Regions from separate parts of the Burkholderia ambifaria AMMD genome, predicted to be linked through region 1. Evidence: predicted binding sites of a transcription regulator. Region 1 holds the regulator's gene; the other holds the start of a gene.
The links. The regulator FliA, encoded in region 1, starts transcription of late flagellar genes. The targets are predictions, from matches to a motif close to CTAAAGTTTNNNNNNNNNNNGCCGNTA.

Region 1 (10,440 bases):
CGGTGCGACGGCCGGCGATCCGGCACCATGCCGCGATGTCGCGCGCGCCCGAAGCGGGACGCGCGCGGCACGGCGGCGGCGCATCAGTAGCGGTAGTGGTTCGGCTTGAACGGGCCGTCCTTCTGCACGCCGATGTACGAAGCCTGCTCGTCCGTCAGCACGGACAGGTTCGCGCCGATGCGCGCGAGGTGCAGGCGCGCGACCTTTTCATCGAGATGCTTCGGCAGCACGTACACCTTGTTCTCGTACTCGGCGCCGCGCACGAACAGCTCGATCTGCGCGAGCGTCTGGTTCGCGAACGAGTTCGACATCACGAACGACGGGTGGCCGGTCGCGCAGCCGAGGTTCACCAGGCGGCCTTCGGCCAGCAGGATCACGCGCTTGCCGTCCGGAAAGATGATGTGGTCGACCTGCGGCTTGATGTTTTCCCACTGGTACTGGCGGGTCGACGCGACGTCGATTTCCGAGTCGAAGTGACCGATGTTGCAGACGATCGCGTTGTGGCGCATCGCCTTCATGTGATCGTGGTTGATCACGTGGTAGTTGCCGGTCGCCGTCACGAAGATGTCGGCCTTGTCGGCCGCGTATTCCATCGTCACGACGCGGTAGCCTTCCATCGCCGCCTGCAGCGCGCAGATCGGATCGATTTCGGTGATCCACACGGTGGCGCCGAGGCCGCGCAGCGACTGCGCGCAGCCCTTGCCCACGTCGCCGTAGCCCGCGACGACCGCGACCTTGCCCGCGATCATCACGTCGGTCGCGCGCTTGATGCCGTCGACGAGCGATTCACGGCAGCCGTACAGGTTGTCGAACTTCGACTTCGTGACCGAGTCGTTCACGTTGAACGCCGGGAACGGCAGGCGGCCGTCCTTTTCCATCTGGTACAGGCGGTGCACGCCGGTCGTGGTTTCTTCGGTCACGCCCTTGATGTGCGCGAGGCGCGTCGAGTACCAGGTCGGGTCGGCGTCGAGGTGCTTCGCGATCGACTTGTACAGCGCGACTTCTTCCTCGTTGGTCGGCTTCGCGATCACCGAACGGTCCTTCTCGGCCTTCGCGCCGAGGATCAGCAGCAGCGTTGCGTCGCCGCCGTCGTCCAGGATCATGTTCGCGAATTCGCCGTTCGGCCATTCGAAGATGCGGTGCGAGAACTCCCAGTATTCGTCGAGCGACTCGCCCTTGAACGCGAACACCGGCGTGCCGGCTTCGACGATCGCGGCAGCGGCGTGATCCTGGGTCGAGAAGATGTTGCACGACGCCCAGCGGACATCGGCGCCGAGCGCCTTCAGCGTCTCGATCAGCACGCCGGTCTGGATCGTCATGTGCAGCGAGCCCGCGATGCGCGCGCCCTTCAGCGGCTGCTGCGCCTTGTATTCGTCGCGGATCTGCACGAGGCCGGGCATTTCGGTCTCGGCGATGTTCAGTTCTTTGCGGCCCCAGCCGGCAAGCGCCATGTCGGCGACGACGTAATCCTTGGAAGCTTGCGAATCGATAATGGCGTTCATCACGCCCTCCTTTCTAAAAAAGTTCTAGAAATTGGTGACGTGAGCGCCGTTCAGGAAGCGGGGCCGGCGCGAATCTCGCCGCACGGCTGCTTGGTGAAGCTTTCCGAGCCTGGCGGACGCAGAAGGTCCGTCGCAACGCTCCTCGGAAAACGGGAGGGATTGTAGCAAATCGCGACGAAAATTTCTTGTGTCGGACCGTTGAATGGCCTATGCGGCGACGCGCAGGCCGAAGCGTGCCCTTTTATTGAGACTGAGATGGGCGCGGGCGGATTGCGCGGCAATCGAGCGCACCGCCTTCGATGGAAGACCTGCCCGGCGAATGACCCGCCGCGCCCCCGCCGTCCGCACGTTCAATTCTCCGCGCCGACCCACGCCTGTTCGCGCAACCGCGCGCGCAGGCGTGCGACGGCCTGGCTGTGCAGCTGGCACACGCGCGACTCGCTCACCTCGAGCACCGCGCCGATCTCGCGCAAGTTCAGCCCGCGCTCGTAGTACAGCGACATCAGCAGCTTCTCGCGCTCGGGCAGCCGGTCGATCGCGTCGACGAGCGCCTCGCGCAGGTGGTCGTCGAGCAGCGCCGACAGCGGATCGGCGTGATCGACGCGATAGCGGTCGAGAAACGGCTCGTCGTCGGCCGCGCGGTCGAAATCCTCGTAGTAGATGAGCTGGCTGCCGTGCAGGTCCTGCAGCATCCCCTGGTATTCGTCGAGCGGCATCTTCAGGTGCTCCGCGATCTCGGTCTCGCTCGCCGAGCGGCCGAGCTGCTGCTCGACCTGGTGCACCGCGTACTCGACCTCGCGCGAGGTCTTGCGCAGGCTGCGCGGCAGCCAGTCGTTGCTGCGCAGCTCGTCGAGCATCGCGCCGCGGATACGCTGCGTCGCGTAGGTCTCGAACTGCGCGCCCTGGTCTTCCTTGTAGCGGCCGGCCGCGTCCATCAGCCCGATCATGCCGGCCTGGATCAGGTCGTCGAGGTCGACGCTCGCCGGCATCTTCGCGACGAGCTGCAGCCCCAGGCGCCGCACGAGCGGCGCGTATTGCGCGAGCACGTCGGCCTGGGTCATCTTGCCTTGAGCGTTGTACATCATGGCTCTCTCCTTCCTCACGCGGCGTGGGCCGCTCCCGCCTCGTACGACGGCTTGCCGCCCGCATGCACGGCACGCCCCGCACCCGAGCTCGGGCGCATCGGCCAGTACAGCAAATCGGCGGCAATCTGCCGGTAATCGCGCGCGGCCGCCGACGACGGGAACGCGTCGACCACCGTATGCATCAGGTCGCGCGCATGCTCGGCGAGCGGATCGGCGCTCACGCAGCCGGCGTCGGCGATCGACACCGTCAGGTAGCGGCTCGCGACGCCCGCGAGGTTGTCGAAGGCGGTCCTGGCGTCGGCGTGGCTGCCGACGTGATTGGTCAGCACGCGGAACTGCGCGACCGCGTGCGCAAAATGCAGCCGTTTCATGCACGCGTACGCCTCGGTGATCGCCTGCGCGGCCACCCGCGTGACGATCAGCACGTCGTGCGCCTCGCGCGCGAGCGCCGAGAACGCGCCATCCGCGCCGAGCTGTGCGTCGACCAGCACGATGTCCGCCTGACCGTCGATGAAGTCGCTCAGCTGCGTGTCGCTGTAGCCGTCGCGCGCGAGCCCCGTGGCCGCGCACAGGCTGAACCCGGCGGCGACGCGCGTGCGTTCGCCGTCGCGCAGCCATGCGCCCGCCAGCGTCGCCGAGGCCGAATGCACGTCGGCACGCTCGTCGACGACGAGCACGTCCTTGCCGAGCGCGGCCAGCGCCGCCGCGACGTTCACGACGGTGGTCGTGCAGCCGACGCCCGCCGGCCCGCCCGTCACCGCGACGATGCGCGACGCGCGTCCGGCCAGCAGGCGCCGCAGCCCTTCTGCCTGGTCGATGATCCGTTTATCCAAATCGCACCTCGTGCAGATCGGCGGTGGAACGGGCGGTCAGTGCGGAAAGCAGCGTCGGCATGTCCTCGTCCTCGGGCACGAAGGGCGAACCGTCGCGCGGCACACAGAACGCGCTTTTCAGCAGGAATTTGGTCGAAGCAACGTACAGGTTCTCCGGCACCTTCTGGCCGGTCGACACGTAATGAATGGGCAGCTTGTAGCGGATCACGGTGTCGAGCACGCCGCCGAGGTGGGTCGCCTCGTCGAGCTTCGTCAGGATGCAGCCGGCGAGATCCGGATATTCGGCCGCGCTGCGGTAGGCCTGGACGACCTCGTTGAGCGTGTCGCCGTGGCTCGTCGCGTTGAGCAGCAGCAGGCGCTGCACCGGCGCGTTCGCGCCGTGCAGCATCGCGATCTGGTCGGACAGCGCGCGATCGCGCTGGCTCATGCCGATCGTGTCGATCAGCACGATGTGCTTGTTGCGCAGCTCGGACAGCGCGAGCTCGAGGTCGCCGGCATCCTTCACCGCGTGCACGGGCACGCCGAGGATCTTGCCGAAGATGCGCAGCTGCTCATGGCCGCCGATCCGGTAGCTGTCGGTGGTCAGCAGCGCGACCTTGCTCGCGCCGAAGCGCATCACGCAGCGCGCCGCGAGCTTCGCGGTGGTGGTCGTCTTGCCGACACCGGTCGGCCCCATCAGCGCGAACACGCCGCCGCGCTCCATCAGCGCGTCTTCGTTCTCGAGCACCGGCAGGTTCGCCGCGAGCACCGACTGCGCCCATTCGGCGGCCTGCTCGAAGGTCTGCGCGCCGTCGCCGGACGGCAGGTTGTCGACCATCATGCGCACCAGCTGCGCGGAGAAGCCGGCCGAGAACAGGTGCTTGGTCAGCGCGCCGTGCACCGGGCTGCGGCGCTGGCGGTCGTGCCACATCAGGCTGTCGAACTGCTCTTCCATCATCCCGCGCATCGCGCCGAGCTCGTGCATCACCGTGTCGTTGACGATGCTCTCGATGCGCGCCTTCACCGCGTCGGCTACTACGGCGGCCGCTTCGGCCGACAGGCGCGTGCGTTCGGCCGGCTTCGCGGTGTTCGTTTCATTCGTTTCGCTCGCGCGGACGGCGGCGGCCGCGGACGGCATCCGGCGTTCGGCGTTGCGCACGATGTCGCGCGCCCAGCCGGCCGGCGTCGCGGCTGCCGCGTCCTGCTGCATGCGGGCCGGCGCCGGTGCCTGCGGCGCGGCCGATGCCGCCTGCGCGCGGGCGATCAGCGCTTCGCGCTGCTGCGTCAGGCGCTTCGCGTGCTCGACGAGCCACGGCGCGGGTTCGGACGACGCGGCCTGAGCGCCGCCAGCGGGCGCAGCCGGCGACGCCGCTGCCGCGTCCGTTGCGGGCGAGTCCGCATCGAAGGCGGCCGGTTGCGCGGCCGGTTCCGTCGCTTCGGCGCTTGCGCCGAACACCGACGAGAACACGTCCGGCAGCCCGCCGTCGCCGGCTGCATACGGATTCACGGCCGGGCGCGCAAGCGCGGCGCCGGGGCGCGACACGATGCCGGGCACGGCCGCGGCCGGCACGGATTCCGGTGTGCGCGACGCGACGGTGCGCGGGCGCGCGGCGGCCGGCGGCGTGACCGCGGCGAGGTCCGAGTCGGCGAGTGCGACGATTTCGACGCTGCCGTCATCGAGCGTGCGGTTCGACAGCACGACGGCGTCGGCGCCCAGGGCCTCTCGCACGAGGCGAAGCGCGTCGCGGCTGGTCGCGCCAGTGAATTTGCGAATGTTCAAGCGGAACCCCCGATGACGTTAACGACTTTGATCGTGCGTGTGTCCGGCACTTCGGCGTACGACAGCACTTTCAGTTGCGGCAGGCTGCGGCGCAGGAAACGCGCGAGCATCGCGCGCAGCGCGTGCTGCACCAGCAGCACGGGCGGCAGCCCGAGATTCTGTTGACGCAGCATCGCCTGTTGCGTGCCGGTCAGAAGGTTGTGCGCGAGGCCGGGCTCGAGGCCCGGGTTCGCGCCGGTGGAGAGCGCCTGCGACAGCACGCGCTCGAGATTCGAATCGAGGCCCATCACCTGCATCTCGCCCGCGCCCGGATACCACTGCTGCGTGATCGCGCGGCCGAGCGACAGCCGCACCGCGGCGGTGATCTCGTACGCGTCGCCGCGGCCGGCGTGTTCGGACACGGCCTCGAGGATCGTGCGCATGTCGCGGATCGGCACGCCTTCCTCGAGCAGGTTCTGCAGCACTTTCTGCAGGGTCGTGAGCGAGATCGTCTTCGGCACGAGGTCCTCGACGAGCGACGGCGCATCCTTGCCGGTGCGCTCGACGAGCGCCTGCACTTCCTGGCGGCCGAGCAGTTCGGCCGCGTGCTGGACGACCAGATGGTTCAGGTGCGTCGCGACGACCGTGCTCGCATCGACCACCGTATAGCCGTACACCTGCGCCTGCTCGCGCATCGCGACGTCGATCCACACGGCCGGCAGCCCGAACGCCGGGTCCTGCGTCGCGGCGCCCGGCAGCGCGGCCGTCACCTGGCCCGGGTTGATCGCGAGCCACTGGCCCGGGAACACTTCGCCCGCGCCGATCTCCACGCCCTTCAGCGCGATCCGGTACGCGTTCGGCCGCAGTTCGAGGTTGTCGCGGATATGGATCACCGGCGGCAGGAAGCCGATTTCCTGCGCGAATTTCTTGCGGATGCTCTTGATGCGCTTGAGCAGCTCGCCATCGCTGTTCTTGTCGACGAGCGGAATCAGCCGGTAGCCGACTTCGAGGCCGAGCGGGTCGATCAGCTGCACGTCGTCCCAGGTCGCCTCGTGGCTGTCGCCCGGCAACGCGGCGGGCGGCGCGACCTCGGTCACGTCACCGGCGGCAAGGCGGGCCGCCGCGCGGCGGCTCTGCGTGCGGGCCAGCCAGATCGCGCCGGCGCCGAGCGCGAGGAACGCGAAGTGCGGCATGCCCGGGATCAGCCCCATCAGCACGATGATCGCGCCGGTGATGTTCAGCACGCGCGGGTTCGTGAACAGCTGGCCGGTGATCTGCGTGCCGATGTCCTCGTCGGTCGCCACGCGCGACACGATCACGCCGGCCGCCGTCGAGATCACGAGCGACGGGATCTGCGCGACGAGGCCGTCGCCGATCGTCAGCAGCGTGTAGTTGGTGCCGGCCGCCGCGAAGCTCATGTCGTGCTGCACCATCCCGACGATCAGCCCGCCGATCACGTTGATCGCCATGATGATGAGGCCCGCGATCGCGTCGCCGCGCACGAACTTCGACGCGCCGTCCATCGACCCGTAGAACTCGGCTTCCTGCGACACGGCCAGGCGGCGCTTGCGGGCCTGCTCTTCGTTGATGAGGCCCGCGTTCAGGTCGGCGTCGATTGCCATCTGCTTGCCGGGCATCGCGTCGAGCGTGAAGCGCGCGGACACTTCGGCGATCCGCCCCGCGCCCTTCGTGATCACCATGAAGTTAATGATCATCAGGATCACGAACACGACGATGCCGACCGCGAAGTTGCCGCCGACGAGAAAGTGGCCGAACGCCTCGATCACCTGGCCGGCCGCGTCGGGGCCGGTGTGGCCCTCGAGCAGCACGACGCGCGTCGACGCGACGTTCAGCGACAGGCGCAACAGCGTCGAGAACAGCAGCACGCTCGGGAACGCCGCGAAGTCGAGCGGCTTCATCGTGTACATGCTGACGAGCAGCACCATCACCGACAGCGCGATGTTGAAGGTGAACAGCAGATCCAGCAGCAGCGGTGGCAGCGGCAGGATCATCATCCCCAAGATCATGCAGATGAGGATGGGGCCCGCGAGCCCGCGCAGGTTGGCGCCCGCGAACGGGTTCGTGCGTTTGGCGAACAGGCCGGTGGTCGGGGTGCTCATGCTGCGTTCCCTTGCGTGCCGAGCGTGTCCTCGGCTTCTTCACGCGCGTCGTCGGCCGATACCGACGTCCCCTTGTCGAGGTCGGCCGGCACCTCGAGATCGACCGGCGCGGCCGGGAACGCGCCGCCTTCCGAGCGGAAGCGCCGCAGCTGGTACACCCATGCGAGCACCTCGGCGACGGCCGAGTACAGCGAGCCGGGAATCTCGCGTTCGATTTCGACGTTGTGATACAGCGCACGCGCGAGCGGCGGCGCTTCGAGCAGCGGCACGTTGTGCTCGGCCGCGAGTTCTCGGATGCGCGCGGCGACGAGGTTCACGCCCTTCGCGACGACCTTCGGCGCGCGCATCTCGCCGTCCGTGTATTGCAGCGCGACGGCGAAGTGCGTCGGGTTCGTGACGACCACGTCGGCCTTCGGCACGGCGGCCATCATCCGGCGCCGCGCGATCGCGCGCTGCTGCTGGCGGATGCGGCCCTTCACGTGCGGATCGCCCTCGTTCTCGCGATGCTCGCGCTTCACTTCTTCCTTCGTCATGCGCAACTTCTTGTTGTACTGCCAGATTTGGTAAGGCACGTCGAGCGCGGCGACCACCAGCATCCCGGCGACCGTCGTGCCGCAGCACACGGCGACCAGATGCATCGCATCGGCAACCGCCGAGCCGAGCGGCTGGGTCGCGAGACCGAGCAGCTCGTCCTTGCTGCGCCAGATCGCGATGCCGCCGATCCCGCCGACGACCAGCGTCTTCGCGAGCGACATCGCGAGCTGGATCGGCCCCTGGATCGAGAAGATGCGGCCGAGGCCCGAGATCGGGTTCAGGCGGTCGAACTTCAGCTCGAAGGTCTTCTGCGAGATCAGCCAGCCGCCGAGCGCCATCGGCGCGAGCAGCGCGGCAAGGCCGGTGAGCGCGAGGATCGGCAGCAGCGCGGCGAGCCCTTCGATGCTCGCGCTGCCGGCCGCCGACAGCATCCGGTGCGTGTCGAACGCGGTGGCGCGATCGAACGCGAACGCGCCGCGCAGCATGGCCTGGAGATGGGCGCCCGACGGAGCCGCGAGCAGCCACGCGCCATAGAACCCGGCCGCGAGCAGCGCGAACGAAGCCAGCTCGCGCGAACGCGCGACCTGCCCCTCCTCGCGCGCCTTTTCGCGGCGCCTCGGAGTGGCGGCTTCGGTTCTGTCGAGATCGCTCTCGTCTGCCACGTGGCCTCCAGTCGGGTACGGCGAAATGCCGCTTTCCAGTGACACCGATTATTCATGCGCGGGTCAAACGCCGATCGGTCGAGCAAAGCCGGGAAAGGGGGGTATTTCGGGGAATCGGGCAAGGCGGGTGCGGGGAGAGGCGGCGGGTGGGTGTGGCGGGGGGAGGATGGTGGGGGAAACGCGTGTGCGGGGGGGTGTGGTGAAGCGGAGGAGGTGAACTATCGCCCCGCCCCGACGCGACGGCCGCGCGTCGGGGCGGGCGGCGCTCAGATTGCCGGAATCGGATCCGTGCCGAAACGGTTCGGCCCGTTCGTGCCGCGCGAGCACATCCACACGAGCAGCAGGATCCCGCCGATGAGCGGAATGAACGCGATCAGCAGAAACCAGCCGGAGCGGCCCGTATCGTGCAAGCGGCGCACGGTGACCGCGAGGCTCGGCAGCACGAGCGCGAGCGACACGACCAGCGCGACGATCGCCAGCAGCAGCGGAACCGCGCCGCTTTCGCGGCCGGCGGCGGCGAGCAGCTGGCAGGCGATCGACACGACGCCGGTGAGCAGCGCGAAATACCAGTATTCGGCGCGGCGTGCGCGGCCTTCGAATTTCGCATACTGATTGAATACGGAACGAATGGCTTCGGTGAAATTCATCTTATTGCCCTCCTGTTTTTTAATCGACGACCCCGGAAACAACGGGGGCATTATAAGTTTGAATTTCGACACGTCGCATCTCTTTTCGCGTGACGATCGCCGTGGTGACGCCTTCACGGCCCCGGAGCGGCCACAGAAACGACGCGTCGGACCGCCGCGTGCATGTCACGCCATTTTTATAATCGCAACGCCCCAACAAAAAGATCAGCCGGATAATCAATGAATTGATTACGCCATGATGAAACGGATCATGGTCGATAATCCAACCGCCGGTCAGATGGCGACCGATTTACCGGCCGGCCGGGAATCGCTTCGTGCATCGCATGCCCGCATCGAAAATACCGCCTCCCGGCCGGCATTCGCGCTAGCCGGCCGCCGCCTGCTGCAACGCATCGAGATCGAGCTTCTTCATCTTCATTACCTGCGCCATCACGCGTTCGGCGCGTGCCGGGTCGCCCGTCATCAGCTCGGCCATCTGCACGGGCACCACCTGCCACGACACGCCGAAGCGGTCGCGTAGCCACCCGCACTGCTGCGCGCGCTCGTCGCCGCCTTCGGCCAGCGCCGCCCAGTAGCGGTCGATCTCCTGCTGGTCGCGGCAATTGACGACGAACGACACGGCCGGCGTGAGCGGAAACACCGGGCCGCCGTTGAGCGCGAGAAACGCCTGCCCGTCGAGTTCGAACGACACCGTCATTACCGTGCCCTCGGCCTGGCCCGACGCCTGCGCGCCGGATTTGCCGTAGCGGGCGACGTGCAGGATGCGCGCGTCGTCGAACACCGACACGTAGAAGCGGGCGGCCGCCTCCGCGTCCTGGTCGAACCACAGAAACGGCGTGATGCGTTGAATGCGCTGACTCATGGCGCTGTCTCCTCGATGTCGTGCCGGCACCAATGCCGGTCTTATATCGTAGGCGCTATGCCGGCGCGGCGCGGCCGCCCGGTACGTAGTCCGCCCGCCACGGCCGGCGGGATGAAAAAAGGGGGCGATCGCTCGCCCCCCCGCTTGCTGCCGCCGTTCGTGCGCGTTCAGAACGCGACGTAAGGCTGCTGTCCGCCGGTCGACGTCTTGTCCATCCCGAAGTAGATCGTCTTGCCGTAGAAGTGCGGCATGCCGAGATCAAGCCAGCCGGCCACGCCGAACGGGCCGGCGATGTCGTTGAACGCGAACGTCGACGCGTTCGCGAACACCGCATCGGCGTTCACGACGGGCATCGACACGCCGCCCGACGCACCGTTCCTGCCGGTCAGCGTCGCCGTATAGGTGGTCGACGAGGTCGGGCAATAGAACTGCGTATTGGTCGAGCACTTCCTCTGCG
Region 2 (10,440 bases), 390 kb from region 1:
GCCCGGCCCAGCCGGCTACATGCCAGCCGACCAGCGACACGATCATCATGTTCGGCCCGGGAGCGGCCTGTGCGAGCGCGAACAGCGCGGTGAACTCGTGCGCGCTCATCCAGTGATGGACGTCGACCACCTGCCGCTGCATTTCCGGCAGGATGGTGTTGCCGCCGCCGAACGCCAGGAGCGACAGTTGGCTGAAGATCGTCGCGATCGCGATCAGCGTGTCGTTCATGAGCGGCCTCCGTCGCGGGCGGCGCTGCGTTGCGATGCCGGTGTATCGCGGCGCCGCGACGCGAGCCAGATGCTGACGGGCGTCAGCACCAGCATCGTGGTCAGCAGCGGAACGCGCAGCACCGCGATCGCGACGAATGCGAGCGCCGCGATGCCTGCCGCCGTGCGCGGCGCGCGCAGCAACGGCTTCGCGACCTTCACGGCCATCGCGACGAGCAGGCCCGCTGCCGCGGCGGCGAGCCCGCCGAACAGGTGCTGCACGCGCGGATCGCCCTGCGTCTTCGCATACAGCACGCCGAGCGCGACGACGACGAGCGTCGGGCCCGCGATCAGCCCGAGAATGCCGGCGAACGCGCCCGCGACGCCGCGAAAGCGCATGCCGACGGCAACCGACAGGTTGATCACGTTGCCGCCCGGCAGGAACTGGCAGAGGCCGAGCAGATCGGTGAATTCGTCGGCGGACAGCCATTTGCGCTCGTCGACGATCGTGCGCCGCGCGAACGGCAACGCGCCGCCGAACGACATCAGGCCGAGCGAGAGGAAGCCGGTGAACAGCTCGGCGAGGCCGATGCGGCGCGAGGGCGCGGCGGGCGGCGGGGAAACGGATTGCATGGGGCTCCTCATCAAACGTGCCCCGAGATTACCGCCGTTCGGAATGCCGGCAAAACGATTTTATCGACGGGGCCTTGTGATCTAGAATCACAAGCATGGCACGCGATCTCCCGCCCTTTTCCGCGCTTCGGGCCTTTGAAGCAGCGGCCCGACACGAAAGCTTCAGCGCCGCCGGCGACGAGCTGCATGTGACTCACGGTGCCATCAGCCGGCAGATCGCCGGCTTCGAGGCGTGGCTCGGCAAGCCGGTGTTCCATCGCTACGGCAAGCGCGTGAGGCTCACCGACGAAGGCCGCCGTTATCTGGACACCGTGCGCGCCGCGTTCGACAGCATCGCGCTCGCCACCGAGCAGTTGCGCAACACGGGTGCCGCGCGCGTGCTGCGCATCAATGCGCTGCCCACCTTCGCGATGAAATGGCTGCTGCCGCGCCTGTCGCGGTTCCAGCGCGACGTGCCGAACGTCGAACTGAAGCTGTCCACGTCGAACGCGCCGCTCGACGCGCTCGACGGCTTCGACGTCGCAATCCGCCGCGGCCCCGGCCACTGGCCGAACTGCACGAGCGGCCACTTCCTCGACGAAAGCGTGATTCCGGTCTGCAGCCCCGCGCTGCTCAAGCGCGCGCCGATCACCCGCGCGGACGATCTCGCCCGGCACGTGCTGCTGCATTCGGATACGCGGCCGGAAGGCTGGCGCGACTGGTTCGCGGCGGCCGGCGTGACGCCGAAGGGGCGCAAGCGGCAGTCGTTCGACCACTTCTACCTGGCGCTGCAGGCGGCCGTCGACGGGCTGGGTGTCGCGCTCGGGCCGCTGCCGCTGATCGACGACGAACTCGCGAGCGGGCGCCTGGTGATGCCGCTCGACGGGCCGCGCATCGCGACGCGCAGCTATTGGTGGATCGCGCCGCGCGCGCCGGCGGACGATCCGCTCGTCGCGCAGTTCTGTGCGTGGCTGCAGGCGCAGTCGAACACCGGCGCGTAAGGACGCACCGGCGGGCGGCATTGCACCGCCCGCCCCCCAATCAAACCACCGGCCCCGGTTCCTTTTCCTTGCGCAGGATCGCGTACAGGATGATCGCGCCGAACGTCGCGGTGCCGATCCCGCCGAGCCCGAAGCCGCCGAACTTCAGCGAGAAGTCGCCGGCGCCGAGCACCAGCGTGACGGCCGCGACGATCAGGTTGCGGTTGTCGGAGAAGTCGACCTTGTTGACGACCCAGATCCGCGCGCCCGTCACCGCGATCAGCCCGAACACGACGATCGACACGCCGCCGAGCACCGGGCCCGGAATCGTCTGGATCACCGCGCCGAACTTCGGCGAGAAGCCCAGCCCGATCGCGATCAGCGCGGCGACCGCGAACACCAGCGTCGAATAGATCCGCGTGACGGCCATCACGCCGATGTTCTCCGCGTAGGTGGTCACGCCCGTGCCGCCGACGCTGCCCGACACGATCGTCGCGAGCCCGTCGCCGATGAACGCGCGGCCGACGTAGCGGTCGAGGTTGTGGCCCGTCATCGCGCTGACGGCCTTGATGTGGCCGAGGTTCTCGGCGACGAGGATCACCGCGATCGGCGCGAGCATCAGCATCGCGTGCGGATCGAACACGGGCGCCCGGAAAGCCGGCACGCCGAACCACGCGGCATGCGCGACGATCGAGAAATCGATCGGCTTGCCGAGGCCCATCGCGTTGGTCGCGATCGCGTAGAGCGCGTACGCGATCATGAGCCCGACGAGGATCAGCAGGCGCTGCATCATCCCGCGCGCGAACACCGCGACGCCGCCCACGCACAGCACCGTGACGAGCGCCATCACCGAGTCGAACGTCGAAGCCGACACGCCCTTGACCGCGATCGGCGCGAGGTTCAGCCCGATCACCGCGACCACCGCGCCGGTGACGACGGGCGGCATCAGCGTCTCGATCCAGCGCGTGCCGATCGCCTGCACCAGCGCGCCGAGCGCGACGTACACGACGCCGCACGCGACGATCCCGCCGAGCGCGACCGCGATGTTCGGGTTCGGGCCGCTGCCGCCGTACCCCGTCACCGCGATCACGAGGCCGATGAACGCGAAGCTCGAGCCGAGGTAGCTCGGCACGCGGCCGCCGACCAGCACGAAGAACAGCAGCGTGCCGATGCCCGACATGAAGATACACAGGTTCGGGTCGAAGCCCATCAGCAGCGGCGCGAGCACGGTCGAGCCGAACATCGCGACGACGTGCTGCACGCCCATCGCGACCATCTGCGGCCACGCGAGGCGTTCGTCGGGGCCGACCACGCGCGACGCGCCGGTCGATTGCACCCGCCAGCGCGGGAAGTAGGAATCGGACATGGGGAAAAAGGGCTCCTGTCGAACGCCGGCTGCGGACGGTGCGCCGGTCTGGAAATCTGGCGCGAGTTTACGGAGCGGAAATGGGGCTGGCAAGCGCGAACCGCCGGTGCGACGGCCGCGCCGGGAGGAGCGGCGAACGGGCCCCGCGCGATCGCACGCGCCGGCCGGCCGCAGCCGCAGCCGCAGCCGTAAGCCGTAAGCCGTAAGCCGTAAGCCGTAAGCCGTAAGCCGTAAGCCGTGAGCCGTGAGCCGTAAGCCGTAAGCCGTGAGCCGTGGCCCGCTGCGACGTAAGCGTGCGCTCACATCGCAGCGGGCGCCGTGGACATCACGGATTGATGTACTGGAACAGCGACAGGTTCTGCAGCTGCACGTAGGCCTTCTGCGCACCGGTCAGCGCGTTCTGCACCTGCAGATACTGGCTGATCGTCGTCGTCATGTTGGTGCTGGTCAGGTCGGTCAGGTTGCTGGTCGTCTGCAGCGACGCGGTCTGGTTGACCGCCTGCATCGCCTTGACCTCCTGCTCGCGGCCGCCGACCGACGCCTGGATCGTCGTCACGTTGCGCATCGTGTTGCCGACCTTGATCGAGCCCGTCATCAGCGCGTTCGACAGCGCCGCGGCGGCAACGGGGTTGCCGGTCACGGGCGTCTTCAGCGCCGAGATCATCGAGTCGAGCGTCGAGAATATGTCCGCGCCGCCGCTCGCCTGCGGGCCGGGCGTCACGGCGAACGTGTCGCCGGCAGCCGGCGTGCCCGACACCGCCACCGTCATCCCGCCGCCGAGCGCGATCGACGCGCCCGCCGTGTACGCCTGCGCGGGCGTGGTGGTCGGCGGCTTGGCCGAGTTGTCGGTCACCGTGTAGGTCGGCGCGGCGGGCGTGCCGCCGAACGCGATCGAGAACTGATGGCCGTTGGTCGCGGCCGACGGGGTCGTGACGGTCACCGCGGTGATCGTGCCGGTGCCCGTGTTGGCGGCGCCGGCCGACGGCACCGGGGCGCTGCCGAGCGACGGCACCGACATGAACACCGCCGAACCGGTGTCGCCCTGCGCCACGCTGCTCGAATCGCCGATCTGCACCTGGCGCGTGCCCGAGTCGCCGACGTAGCTGACGCTGCCGTTCGGGCTGCTGGTAAACGGCGCCGACGAATTGTTCAGGCCGGCGAACAGGTAGTTGCCGGCCCCGTCGTTCGAGTTCGCGAGCGTCATCAGCTGGTCGCGATAGCCTTGCAGCTGCGTCGCGAGCGCCGAGCGGTCGCTGTCGGCGAGCGAGCCGTCGCCGGCGCGCACGACGAGCGTCTGCACGCCGGTCAGCACGCCGCTCACGCTTTGCAGCGCTTGATCCTCGGCCTGCAGCGACGCGAGCGCCGCGGTCTGGTTGGTCGCGTACTGCGACAGCGTCGCCGACGTCATCGACAGCTGCACGGCCTGCGCCGCGCCGACCGGGTTGTCGGCCGGCGTCTGCAGGCTCACGCCGCTCGCGATCTGCTGGTACAGCTGCGCGAGCTGCGCCTGCTGATCGTTCATCTGGGAAACGTTCAGCTGAAAGAACTGGGCGCTGGAAATTCGCATCGCTTCTATTCCTCGAATCCGGTCAGTTGAACAGGCCGAGCACGGTCTGGAACAGCGTCGCCGCCGTCTGGATCACCTTCGCGTTCGCCTGGTAAAGCTGCTGGTACTGCATCAGGTTCGCCGCTTCCTCGTTCTGGTTCACGCCCGACACCGACTGCTGCGCGGTCGTGATCTGGCCGACCAGCGAGGTCTGCGCGGCGCTCGACGACTTCAGCTGGCTCGCCGTGTTGCCGATCGCGTTCACGTACTTCGCATATGCGCCGGTCAGCGTCGTCGTGCCGCCGCCGAGCGACTTCGCGGTGACGAGCTGCGACAGCGCGAGCGCGTTGGAGCCGTCGCTCGTGCCGCCCGCGTACGGTCCGATCGTGAAGGAGTCGCCGTCGGACGGCGCGCCGGACAGCGTGACGGTCACGCCGTTCATCACGCCCGCCGGCGCCGGCTGTGTGGTGCTCGTGATCGTCAGCTTCGCGCCGGCCGTCGCGTCGTACGGCACGCTGTCGGTCGGGCTCGTGATCGTCACCGAGGTGGGCGGCGTGCCCGCGATCGTCACCGTGGTGCCGGCCTGGAAGCCCGACAGCGACTTCGACGCCGCGTCGTAGGTGAGCTTGGTCGGCGTGGTCGGGACCTGGTAGCCGGCGCTCACCGCGCCCTGCGCGATCTTGCCCGTGCCGAGGTTGGTGCTCGACGCCGCCGCGACCACCGGCGACGCGGCCGCGATCGCCGAACCGCTCGTCGTCGCGAGGCCGAAGCCGTTCAGCGCGCCGCGCGTCGGCAGCACGGTGAACTGGTCGCCGGCATTCATCGAGCCCGACGCGAACGAGAAGGCCAGCCCGCCGATCGACGCCGGCATCGACGTCGACTGGCCGACCACCGACCCGCTCGCGCGGTCGGTCAGCGTGTAGTTGGTGCCGTCGTACGACAGCGTGTAATCGCTCGTGGTCGGCTGCGCGGCGTTGGCGAACGAGACGGAAAGCGACGCGGTGCCGGTATTGCCCTGGTTCGAATAGACGGCCGGGTTCGCCACCGCGAACAGGTTGCCGCCCGGCTTGCCCGACAGGTCGATGCCGAGCGCGTTCTGCCCGTTGACCTGCGCGGCGAAGCTGGTGGCGAGCGCGCCGAGCTGCGCCTGCGCGGGGTCGAGCGTCTGGCTGCGGAACGCGAGCAGGCCGCCGAGCGTGCCGCCCGACAGCGACGTGTCCGGCAGCGCCTGGTTCGGGCCCGGCGGGTTCGCGCCGGCGATGCCTTGCGACACGACGGTCAGCTCGCTCGGATCGGACGGCGACGTGACCGTCGCGAGCTGGTAGCTCTTGTCGGCGACGACGAGCGGCTGGCCGCCCGCGAGGAACACGCTGTAGCCGCTGTCGTTGCGCACGACCTGCACGCCGGCGAGGCTCGACAGGTTCGACACCGCGAGGTCGCGCTGGTCCATCAGCTGGTTGGGCGGCTGCCCCTGGCTGCTCGCCGCCGCGATCTGCTGGTTCAGTTGCGCGATCTGCGACGTGTACGTGTTGATCTGCGACACGGTGCTGGTGAGCTGCGTGTTCACGCTCTGGCGCAGCGCGTCGTACTGCTGGCCGGCCGCCTTGAGTTGATCGGCGAGCACCTGCGCGTTGCTGATCGCGGTCTGCCGCACCGACGGATCGGACGCATTGTTCGCGACGTTCTGCAGCCCGGTGAAATAGCCGGTGATCGCGGTCGAGATGCCGGCCGTCGGGCTGCCGACGTAGTTGTTCAGCTGCGCGACGAGCGAATACCACGTCGACAGCGCGCCGCCCTGCGACTGCGCGCTGTTCAACTGGTCGCTCAGGTACTGGCTGTACTGCCGCTGCACGGTGACGGTGTTCACGCCCTGCGGCATGTAGCCGCTCGACGTGTACTGGCCGCTTGCCTCGGCATAGACGGGGCGCTCGACCGAATAGCCGGGCGTCGCGGCATTGCTGATGTTCTGACCGGTCGTCGTGAGGCCCCAGAGCGCGGCATTGAGGCCGCTGACGCCGAGGTTCATGAGTGTGTTGGACATGCGCGATCCTGATGAGCCGGCCGCGCTGCGGCCGCCGGGTTGCGTGACTCCCGGTATAACGGCCGCGGATCGGAAAAATTGAGGAAAAAATGCACGCGCGGCGCGCGCTCGCGCGTCGCCGGTTGAGGGCCGCGGCGGACGCTGCCGGCGCCGCTGCGAAGGCGGCCCCGAGCGGGGCCGCGAGGGGGTACGTCAGGCCCGCGCGAGCGAGCGGCGCTTCATCTCGAGCTGCGTGATCAGGCGCTGCAGCGTATTCTCCGCGCTGCCCGGCAGCGACATGAAGCGAAAGCCGAGCTGGTAGCGCCGCGAACCGTTCGGCATCTGCGTCGAACGCTGCGACACGAGGCGCAGCTCGAGCGACAGCTTGCCGTGGCCGGTCAGCTCGAGCTCGACGTCCGGCAGCAGCGTGCCGACCTCGAGCGCCTCGACGCGCTCGTCGGCCGTGCGCAAGCCGACGCCGCCGAGCGACAGGTTATGCACCTCGAACACGAAGCTCTCGCCGTCCGGCAGCGTGCCGCGGCAGAGGAACGGATCGACGATCGGCGCATCGACGCGGAAGTACTCGCGGCGCTGGATGCACATCAGCACGTCGGGGAAATCGGCGACGAACGCGGGCAGCCCCTCGTAGCGCGTCTCGCGCGGCGTGCTCGTGGTGAATTCGACGCGCACGCCCTCCGGCGCGGCCGAGAACGTGCAGTGCGACGCGGCGAGGATGCTGGCGTTCTGCTCGGACAGCGCGCCCCAGTCGAACGTGAACGTGCGCGCGCCGACGTCGACCTCGAGCAGGCGCGTGACGAGCTGGCCGCCCGGGTACTGGACGGTCAGGAAGTCGCCGCGATTCACGAGATTGCGCAGCTGCACGCCGATCTCCAGCGGATTGCGGCGGGCGTAGTCAGGCCCGGAATGGCCCGCATCCAGGCTCGGATCGGTCGACGTTTCGATATTCATGGCTAGCCGGTTTTCTTGTCAGGGCGCCCGGACGAACGGTGCGCAGTAAAACCGGGCCAGAACAGGGCCCGGTAGCAGGTCTCACACACTTAGCGGCAGTGCTCCCCGAAAGTTTAGATCGAATTGCCGATATTTTTCGCGCAAACGTTGAAAACCGCGCGCGGCGGGGTGCCGGGCGCGGTCCGAGAGGCGGCGGAACGGGGGCTGCCCGTCAGCCGATCTGCTGCATGATCGAGATCAGCTTCTTCGCGTAATTCGGGTCGGTCGCGTAGCCGGCCTTCTGCATCCCGTGCGCGAAACCCTCGACGCTGCGGCTCGCGCTCAGCACGCCCGCGTAGCGCGGGTTGTTCTTCAGCAGGTTCGCGTAGTCGGTCATCGCATGCTCGTACGAATCGTACGCGCGGAACTTCGCGACGACGCGCCGCGGCGTGCCGTTCACGTACTCGGTCGTCAGCGCCGACACCGTGCGGCCCGTCCAGCCCTTGTTCGCCTTGATGCCGAATACGTTGTAGCTCGTCGAGCCGTCGCTCGCGCGGATCTCGCGCTTGCCCCAGCCCGATTCGAGCGCGGCCTGCCCGACGATGAAGCGCGCCGGAATGCCGGTGCTCGCGCTCGCCGCCTGCGCCGGCGCGGCGAGCCGGTCGACGAACGCGTCGGCGTCCTGCACGCCGCTCGCGCCCTTCAACGGCGGCGTGAGCGCGCTGCCGGCCGAGTAGCCGCGCGCGCCGGCCAGGCCGCCGTTGTTCGCCGCGTTCGCATACGCCCGCGCCATCGCATTCATCGCGGCGAGGCTGCCTTCGTTGCCCGACGTGCCGGCGCCGGCCGCGCCCAGGCCCGCCGCACCCAGCCCGGCCGCGCCGACGTCGGCCGCCGTGCCGCCGCCCTGCCCCGCGTTGCGCATCAGCTGCTTCATCAGCGCGTCGGCGACGCCGATCCCGCGCTTTGACATCTGCTGCGCGAGCTGCTGGTCGAGCATCGACGTGTACATCTTCGACGTGTGCGAATCGAGCAGCCCGCCGTCGGGCGTCGCGTCGCGCATGCTCTTGAGCATCATCTGCGTGAACATCGCGTCGAACTGGCCGGCGACCGCCTTCGCGCCGGCCTGCGGCGACTGCCGCGCCTGCGCGCGCAGCGCATCGAAGCCCTGCACGTCGAGCGCGAAGCGCTGGGTGAGATCGTTCGCGTCCGGAAGGTTCGCTGCCATTTAGATCACCTCAAGATCGGCGCGCAGTGCGCCGGCCGCCTTCATCGCCTGCAGGATCGACATCAGGTCCGCCGGCGTCGCGCCTAGCGAGTTCAGTGCCTTCACGACGTCGGCGAGGTTCGCGCCGGCCGTCACCATCTTGAGCGCCCCGTTGTCCTGCTTCAACTGGATCTGCGACTGCTGCGCGACCACCGTCTGCCCGTTCGAGAACGGCCCGGGCTGCGACACCACCGGCTGCGTGTTGACGACCACCGACAGGTTGCCGTGCGCGACCGCGCAGCTTTGCAGCGTCACCATCTGGTTCATCACGATCGAGCCGGTACGCGCGTTCAGGATGACCTTCGCGGCGGCCTTGTCCGGACTCACGTCGAGGTTCTGCAGGCGCGCCATGAACGCGACCTGCTGCGCGGAATCCGCCGGCGCGGCGAGCTGGATCGTGCGGCCGTCGAGCGCCGTCGCGGTGCCCGGGCCGAAGCTCGAATTGACCGCGGACACGATCCGCTGCGCGGTGCCGTAGTCCATGTCGTTCAGCTGCAGCTGCAGCACGCCGTTCATCTGCGCGATCGCGTTCGGCACCGCGCGCTCGACGATCGCACCGCCGACGATCCGGCCGGCCGCGAGCTGGTTCACCTGGACGCGGCTGCCGTTCGCACTCGCGCCCGCGCCGCCGACCGCCATGTTGCCCTGCGCGAGCGCATACACCTGCCCGTCCGCGCCCTTGAGCGGCGTGAGCAGCAGCGTGCCGCCGCGCAGGCTCTTCGCGTTGCCGAGCGACGACACGGTCACGTCGAGCGCCTCGCCCGGCCGCGCGAACGGCGGCAGCGTGGCGGTCACCATCACGGCCGCGACGTTCTTCAGCTGCATGTTGCTCAACGACGACGGGCCGCCGTTGGCCGACCCATTGTTGATCGAGATGCCGAGGTTCGCGAGCATGTTCGCGAGCGTCTGCGTCGTGAACGGCGTCTGCATCGTCTGGTCGCCCGTGCCGTCGAGGCCGACGACGAGGCCATAGCCGATCAGCGGGTTGTCGCGCACGCCCTGGATCTGCGCGAGATCCTTCAGGCGTTCCGCATGCGCGCCCGGCGCGCCGAACGCGCAGGCTGCCAGCACGAGCGCGGCGGCGATCCGCGCGACGGCCTGCGCGCGGGATGACAGTCGATGGAAAAGAGGCTGCGGCATCGTCATCACCACGGTGCGATGTTGAGGAAGAAGCGCTGCAGCCAGCCCATCGTCTCGGCTTCGTTGATATAGCCCTTCGACGAGTATTCGATCTTCGCGTCGGCGACCTGCGTCGAGTAGACCGAGTTCGCGCCCGAGATCGTGTTCGGGTTGACGACCCCCGAGAAGCGCACGAACTCGTTGCCCTGGTTGATCAGCATCTGCTTCTCGCCGCTGACGACGAGGTTGCCGTTCGGCAGCACGTTGGTGACGGTCACGGTGATCGTGCCGTTGAACGTGTTCGCGGCACTCGCGCCGCCCGTCGCCGCGAACTTGTTGGCGCCGGCCGCCGACATGTTCGCCTTCGCGAACAGCCCG

Region 2: a site for FliA is predicted at 6,809-6,835, ahead of flgK (flagellar hook-associated protein FlgK). Genes of this name have one in related genera too.

What each region holds. Positions count from the first base shown of each region.
Region 1 covers NC_008390.1:210,949-221,388, reverse strand. The annotation lists gene ahcY (adenosylhomocysteinase) at 84-1,502, opposite strand; S-adenosyl-L-homocysteine riboswitch at 1,537-1,652, opposite strand; gene BAMB_RS00930 (RNA polymerase sigma factor FliA) at 1,853-2,587, opposite strand; gene BAMB_RS00925 (MinD/ParA family ATP-binding protein) at 2,602-3,420, opposite strand; gene flhF (flagellar biosynthesis GTPase FlhF) at 3,413-5,179, opposite strand; gene flhA (flagellar biosynthesis protein FlhA) at 5,176-7,278, opposite strand; gene flhB (flagellar biosynthesis protein FlhB) at 7,275-8,474, opposite strand; gene BAMB_RS00905 (DUF805 domain-containing protein) at 8,741-9,121, opposite strand; gene BAMB_RS00900 (VOC family protein) at 9,486-9,983, opposite strand; gene BAMB_RS00895 (DUF3443 domain-containing protein) at 10,151-10,440, opposite strand, start outside.
Region 2 covers NC_008390.1:3,374,547-3,384,986, forward strand. The annotation lists gene BAMB_RS15430 (chromate transporter) at 1-229, opposite strand, end outside; gene BAMB_RS15435 (chromate transporter) at 226-840, opposite strand; gene BAMB_RS15440 (transcriptional regulator GcvA) at 936-1,820, shown strand; gene BAMB_RS15445 (solute carrier family 23 protein) at 1,861-3,165, opposite strand; gene flgL (flagellar hook-associated protein FlgL) at 3,491-4,732, opposite strand; gene flgK (flagellar hook-associated protein FlgK) at 4,755-6,752, opposite strand; gene BAMB_RS15460 (flagellar brake protein) at 6,945-7,700, opposite strand; gene flgJ (flagellar assembly peptidoglycan hydrolase FlgJ) at 7,912-8,904, opposite strand; gene BAMB_RS15470 (flagellar basal body P-ring protein FlgI) at 8,905-10,083, opposite strand; gene flgH (flagellar basal body L-ring protein FlgH) at 10,089-10,440, opposite strand, start outside.